DNA from 2 places in the Marinobacter qingdaonensis genome. Region 2 is predicted to be linked to the other one. Evidence: predicted binding sites of a transcription regulator. Region 2 holds the regulator's gene; the other holds the start of a gene.
What was found. Region 2 encodes FliA, which starts transcription of late flagellar genes. Its sites were predicted from a motif close to CTAAAGTTTNNNNNNNNNNNGCCGNTAA; they were not measured.
Positions count from the first base shown of each region.

Region 1: U5822_RS04415 (methyl-accepting chemotaxis protein) is a predicted target of FliA. The motif match lies at 1,641-1,668, and genes of this name have one in related genera.

Region 1 covers NZ_JAYDCJ010000003.1:248,639-252,016, reverse strand. Annotated here, with positions in the region: gene U5822_RS04425 (thiol-disulfide oxidoreductase DCC family protein) at 1-271, opposite strand, end outside; gene U5822_RS04420 (CHAD domain-containing protein) at 255-1,607, opposite strand; gene U5822_RS04415 (methyl-accepting chemotaxis protein) at 1,837-3,378, shown strand, end outside.
Region 2 covers NZ_JAYDCJ010000003.1:2,076,055-2,079,432, reverse strand. Annotated here, with positions in the region: gene U5822_RS12760 (chemotaxis protein CheA) at 1-320, opposite strand, end outside; gene U5822_RS12755 (protein phosphatase CheZ) at 338-1,123, opposite strand; gene cheY (chemotaxis response regulator CheY) at 1,144-1,527, opposite strand; gene U5822_RS12745 (RNA polymerase sigma factor FliA) at 1,690-2,433, opposite strand; gene U5822_RS12740 (MinD/ParA family protein) at 2,464-3,276, opposite strand.

The DNA of each region.
Region 1 (3,378 bases), 1.8 Mb from region 2:
AGAGCAGCGGCCGGAACAGGAAGCCCAGGCGGGTGTGGGACCAAGCCCGGACATTGGCCTGCAGGCCGGAGACCCATTCGCCGTCCCAGGTCATCAGGTGCAACCGCCGCAACAGCTGTTCCCGGTTGGGCAGGGTCTCGCTGTCTTGGGCCTGCTCGTGCACGTCCGCAAACAGCAACCGACCACGCTGCAGGCGCCGTAGCGTCCTGATCTCGCGGGTGCACAGCGGGCATTGGCCGTCGTAAAACAGGGTGTCATAGCGTGGGTCCATCAAGTCCTCGCAAAGCCAGGGTCTGTCGACGGGCGTCCGCTTTTTGCCATTCCAGCTCCCGTCTCAGGTTGGCAACGGCGGCGGGCAGCGTGTCCGGTGCGTCCCGTTCGAACTGCCGCATCAACTCAACCTGAGCGTGCAGGTCCTGGAAGCGGCCAAACAGCTGCTGGCGCTGCTTGACCTCCTTCAGGGTTGGTTTCCAGCCGGCCCGGTCCAGTTCCATCAGGTAGCGGATGCGTTTGAGCAGCTTGCGCAGCCGATGTACGTCCCCGTCCGGTGAGTCGAACAGCAGTTCCGCGGTACGCCGATTGTATTCCCTGATACGTTGCGCAACGGCGGTTCGGATGTCCCCCGGTTGCAGGCCGGCGGTTAACCGGCGGAATTGACGGGACTCGACCAGAGCCTGCCAGTCGGTCAGGTCTCGGCGATGGCGATTGCTGTCCAGGCGTTGCACCAGGGCGGCCTGTTGCTCGTCGGCCTGGCGCTCAAAATAGGTGTGCAGGGCGGTCACCACGTCGTCGTTGTCGGCGCCGAGGCCCGGCAGCTGGCCAAGCCAGACGTGCAGGTCCCTCAGTGTGCTGGTGGCCCTGGCTGCCCGTTTCAAGCCCTTAATCGCAGGCAGCAGGTGCTTGTCGCCGGTGACCGCCTGGACCGCCTCGGCAATGGCGCGGCTGCGGCGCAGGGCAATCCGGTACTGGTGCAGGAATTCCTCGTCCAGGCCCAGGCGGACTCCGGGCTCCAGCTGCGCCAGCCACTGCAACTGGTGGCTGAGGGCGGCGGGGATGTCCCGGTCCGGTCGGCTGCCGTCGGTATCGGCCCGCTTGCGGCGTTTGCGGGCAAACTCGGTGTAGCTGAAGTCGTTGGGGGTTTGCAGCGACTCCAGGCGGGCCTTGCCCTTGGCCAGTTGGTGCCAGTGCGCAATGGGCAGGCGCAGGTGCAGGAAGCTGGCGGTGGGCAGTTGCTGGGGCGGGTGCTTGAGCAGCCACTGCGCCAGTTCCAGCAGGGCCGGGTTGTGGCCGACGATGGCCAGGGTCTCGGCGCCGTCACAGCGTTTCAGCCAGTCCGCCAGCCGGCGACGGTCGAAGGTGTACAGCGCCGGGTCGGTCTGCGCCGCCGTCTCGGGCAAGCCGGCGGGGCGTATGCCCGCAAGGGTCTGCTGGGCCCGGGCGGCGGGGCTGGCGCACACTTTGCCCGCGAAGGCGCCGGCACGCGCCAGGGCGCGGCCCAAGGGGACCAGTTGCCGTTGGCCCCGGGCGTTCAACGGCCGTTCCCGGTCGTGCAGGGTGTCATCGGCCCAGCTGGATTTGGCGTGTCGAATCAGGAACAGGTGCTTCATCACGTCTCCGTACCGGGAGGTGTCGTCTCCATCCTCAAGATCTGCCCGGTTCGGCCGATACCCCAGTCAATGACGTCGGCCGCCGACACCGGTTACCCCATTCCCAGTGTACCGGTGTCCGGTGGCGAGTCTATCGGGACTGACGGAAACCTGTTTTAACAATATGGAACAGTCCCGAACGCCTCTCTGTGCATAATCACAAGAAAACAAGATGTTGAGGATGACCCTGATGAGCTTTGTCAACAACCTGCGGATTCGCACCCGATTACTGGCAGCGGTACTGGTGCCGGTACTGCTTACGGCGGCCACCATTGCCTGGATTACCGCCAGTCAGATCCAGGCCAATGGTGAGGCGGAACTGAAGCGCCTGGAGGCCAACCTGCTGGAGGCTCGCAAAACCGGGCTGAAGAATCTGGTGGATGCGGCCCGCGCGGTGGTGTTGGAAGCCAAGAACGATCCCGACCTGTCGGAAGCGGAGGCCAAGGCCGAGGCCGCGGCTCGTCTGCGGACCATCCGTTTCGACAAGACCAATTACGTGTTCGCCTACACCCGCGACGTGGTCAACCTGGCCTACGCGCCGGACCCGTCCAAGGAGGGGCCGACCAACAACCCGACCCTGAAGAAACTGGTGGGTGCCCTGTTTGATGCTGCAGAGTCGGGCGGCTTCTACAGCTACGAATGGATGAACCCGGGCTCGGGCAACGAAGAGCCCAAGGTGTCTTACTCCACCATCATCCCGGGCTGGGACTGGATGATCGGTGCCGGTGTCTACGTCACCAACATTGATCGGGAAGTCGCCGCGGCCCGGGCCGAGATTGAGCAGAACCGGTCCGCCACCCTGGGCTTCATCCTGCTGGTGACCGCCGTGGTGGTGGCCATTTCCGTGGTGATCGGCCTGGTGGTCGGGCGTACGGTCACTAAGCCGCTGAAGACCGTTACCGACATGATGCAGGAAATTGCCGACGGTGAGGGCGACCTGCGCCAGCGTCTGCCGGATGAGGGCTCCAACGAACTGGCGGAGCTCGGACGCCGGTTCAATGCCTTTGTCACCAAGATCCAGGACACCATCCGGGAGGTGGGTGCCACCACCGACCAAGTGGCCTCGGCCGCCGAAGAGTTGAGTCGGGTGGCCAACGAAACCCGCGCTTCTGTGCAGGAGCAGGGCTCGGAGACCGACCAGATCGCCTCCGCCATCAACGAAATGGCGGCCACCATCCAGCAGATCTCCGGCAACGCCAACGAGGTCGAGAGTGCCGCCTCCGACGCCGACCGGGTCGCCCGCGACGGCGGGGAGACCATCTCCAGCGCCCAGGGCGCGGTCAATGAGCTGTCCGGCGAGATCGAGGAGAGCGCCCGTACCATCAATGCCCTGGCGGAGAAGTCGGACGACATTCAGCAGGTGCTGGACGTGATTCACGCGGTCACCGAGCAGACCAACCTGTTGGCTCTGAACGCCGCCATCGAGGCCGCCCGCGCCGGCGAACACGGCCGTGGTTTCTCGGTGGTGGCCGACGAGGTGCGCCAGCTGGCCCGGCGCAGCGCCGAGTCTGCCGACCAGATCCGAGAAATGATCGGTGGCTTCGTCGCCGAATCCCGCTCGGCGGTGGAGCGCATGACCAAGTCCCGCGACCGGTCGGCGGAGACCGTGGAACGGATCAATCACGCCTCCGGCGCGTTGGCGACCATTGAGAAGTCGGTCAGCCAGATCCACGACCAGGTGACCCAGATTGCCACCGCGGCCGAGCAGCAGAGCCAGGTGGCTGAGGAAATC
Region 2 (3,378 bases):
CGGACCTGATCAAACATGGCGTTGACGTGGTCCAGGGCCTCAAGCACCACGTCCATCAGTTCCGAGTCCACCTTGCGCTTGTGGTTGCGCAGGGTGTCGAACACGTTTTCCGCGGAATGGCAGCAGTTCACCAGGGCTTCCAGCTGCAGGAAGCCGGCGCCCCCCTTGACCGTATGGAAACCCCGGAAGATGGCGTTGAGCAGATCGCTGTCGTCCGGATTTTGCTCAAGATCTACCAGCTGTTCGGACAGCTTTTCGAGAATCTCGCCTGCTTCGACCACGAAGTCCTGCAGAATCTCTTCATCAGCATCAAACGCCATGCGTCATCCTCATTTATTCAGAAACCGAGACTGGACAACAGGTCGTCGACATCGTCCTGTCCCGAGACTACATCTTCACGTTCGTTGGCCTTGATCTGTGGCCCGACGCCCTGCTCGGCCGATACCTCGGACTCTTCGATCTGGTGCACCGTGCCGGTGAGCTGGTCGACATGACTGGCCATCACCACGAGGCTGAGCATCTGCTCCTCCACCTCTTTCACCAGGGCCGTGACCTTCTGGATCACCTGGCCGGTGAGGTCCTGGAAATCCTGGGCCAACAAGATCTCGGACAGGTTGTTGTACATGGTGCCCGCATCGGTCGACAGGGACTCGAAGAAGCGATCGATGCGACCGTACAGTTCGCGGAACTCGGCCGGCTGCATTTCGCGTCGGCGCAGCCGGTGCCACTCGTCCCGCAGGGCGGTTGCCTCGTCCCGGACCTCGTGCGCCACCGGCATGGTCTCTTCCACCAGATCCATGGTGCGGTTGGCGGCCTGGCTGGTCATCTGCACCACGTACTCCAGACGATCCGAGGCGTCGCTCATTTTCGACAGGGCTTCCTGCTGTTCGGCGCTGCGCGGGTCAATCTGGAAGTTGCGAATGGCTTCGTGGAGGCTCCGGGTCAGACGCCCCACTTCGCGGTAGAGACTCTGGTCCCTGACCTCACTCAGTTCGTTGATCACGGTCATGGCCTGGGCAAAGTCCCCGGCCTGGACACTATCGGCCAGCTCCGCACTCTGACGCTGGAGCTTTTCCGTCACCTCCGGATCGAGGCTTCGATGGTTCTTGCTGGTATCGCTCATGAGAGCCATCCGACCTCTGGTTACTGGATGCGTTCGAAGATTTTCTCGATCTTTTCCTTGAGCACGGCGGCGGTGAACGGCTTGACCACGTAGCCGTTGACGCCGGCCTGGGCGGCCGCCACGATCTGGTCACGCTTGGCTTCCGCGGTCACCATCAGAACCGGCAGGGTCTTCAGGCTCTCGTCGGCACGCACGGCCTTGAGCAGGTCGAACCCGGACATCCCCGGCATGTTCCAGTCGGTGACCAGAAAATCGTACTTGCCGCTCTTCAGCATCGGCAGTGCGGTGTTGCCGTCATCCGCCTCATCGGTGTTGCTGAAACCCAGATCACGCAGCAGGTTCTTGATGATCCGTCGCATCGTGGAAAAGTCGTCCACGATGAGGATTTTCATGTTCTTGTCCAATGGGACCTCCAGTTAGTAACACCCGGAATTCGTTTGACCTTTAAGCACAACATCTAGCAGGCCGCGGTTTTGACCACTTATTGTCTGTTCTTTGCTGTCCATGTAAAGCATCGGTTACCAAAAACTACAGAGCTCCATGAACGGGACACACGGGCGGCAAACCTAGTCGTCGGTGTCCTGGCGCCAGCCGGCCAGTCGCCCCCGCAACCGTAATGCCGCCTGACTGTGAATCTGGCTGACCCTGCTTTCACTCACCCCAAGCACCGCCCCGATTTCTTTCAGGTTCAGTTCTTCCTGGTAGTACAGGCTCAGCACCAGTTTTTCCCGCTCCGGCAGGTCTTCGATCGCCTCGGCCAGATTGCGCCGGAAGGCGTCAGACGCCAGGCCATCGAGCGGATTATCACTGGCCTCTGCCTCTTCTATCGGCAGCTCTCCGGATTCATTAAGCTCATCGAGGCTAAAAAGTCGTCCGCTGTTGGCATCGGACAGGGAGGCGTGGTACTCGGACAGCTCTATGCCCAGCTCCTCGGCCACCTCGTGGTCCTGGGCTTCACGGCCGAGACGATCCTCGACCGCCTTGATGGCCTGGGAGATGCGGCGGGCGTTGCGGTGAACCGACCTGGGCACCCAGTCGCCCTTGCGGATTTCATCGACCATGGCGCCGCGGATGCGGATACCGGCGTAGGTTTCGAAGGTGGCACCCTTGGTGGAGCTGTAGCGTTGGGCCGCCTCGAGCAGACCGATCATGCCGGCCTGCATCAGGTCTTCCAGCTGCACGGAGGCCGGCAGCCGGGCCATCAGATGGAGGGCTATTTTCTTGACCAGCGGGGCGTGCTCCTCAATCAGCTGAGCAGCGCCGGTCGTGCCAGATTGCTGGTAGATTCCCAGATTTTTCGCCAATGTCATGTATCCGGTGTTGTTTTGACTGGATCAGATTCAGACTTCGACGAGCCGCTCCACGAAGAATTCGAGATGCCCGCGAGGCGAGGAAGGCAGCGGCCAGTTGTCCACTTTGTCCGCCAGCGCCTTGATTGCCAGCGATGCCTTGGCCCGGGGGTAGGCATCGAGCACGGCGCGCTGGCGCTGCACGGATTTCTTGACGGCTTCGTCGTAGGGCACCATGCCCACGTACTGCAGGGCCACGTCCAAAAAGCGCTCGGTGACCCGGGCCAGCTTCTCGAACAGGTGCCGCCCCTCCTGCTCGTTGCGCACCTGGTTGGCCAGGATGCGAAAACGGTTGGTGCCGTACTCGCGGTTCATCAGCTTGATCAGGGCGTAGGCGTCGGTGATCGAAGTCGGCTCGTCACAGACCACGAACAGCAACTCCTGGGAGGCGCGCAGGAAGCTGACCACCGATTCCGAGATGCCGGCGGCGGTATCGACGATGAGCACGTCAATCTGGTCGCCCAGCTCACTGAAGGCGTTGATCAGGCCGGCGTGTTCCATGGCGCTCAGATGGGTCATGCGCTGGGTACCGGACGACGCCGGCACAATCTTGATGCCACCCGGGCCGTCGACCAGAACGTCTTTCAGGTCGCACTCGCCCGAGAGCACATCGGAAATGTTGCGGTTGGCGGTTATGCCGAGCAGAACATCGATGTTGGCCAGCCCAAGGTCGGCGTCCAGGATCACCACGCGCCGACCTTTCTGCGCCAGGGCGATGCCCAGGTTGACCGACACGTTACTTTTGCCGACCCCACCTTTACCGCCGGAAACCGCAATCACCTGTACCGGATTTGCTCTGCTCATGTTAATTCGTGTCTCTCGCCAATTGTTCCGAGGGCTCGTCTTATTATTAACGGCGCCGGTTGTGCACGCCGGATACTCCATCATCCGGTACGGGTGTGTCCA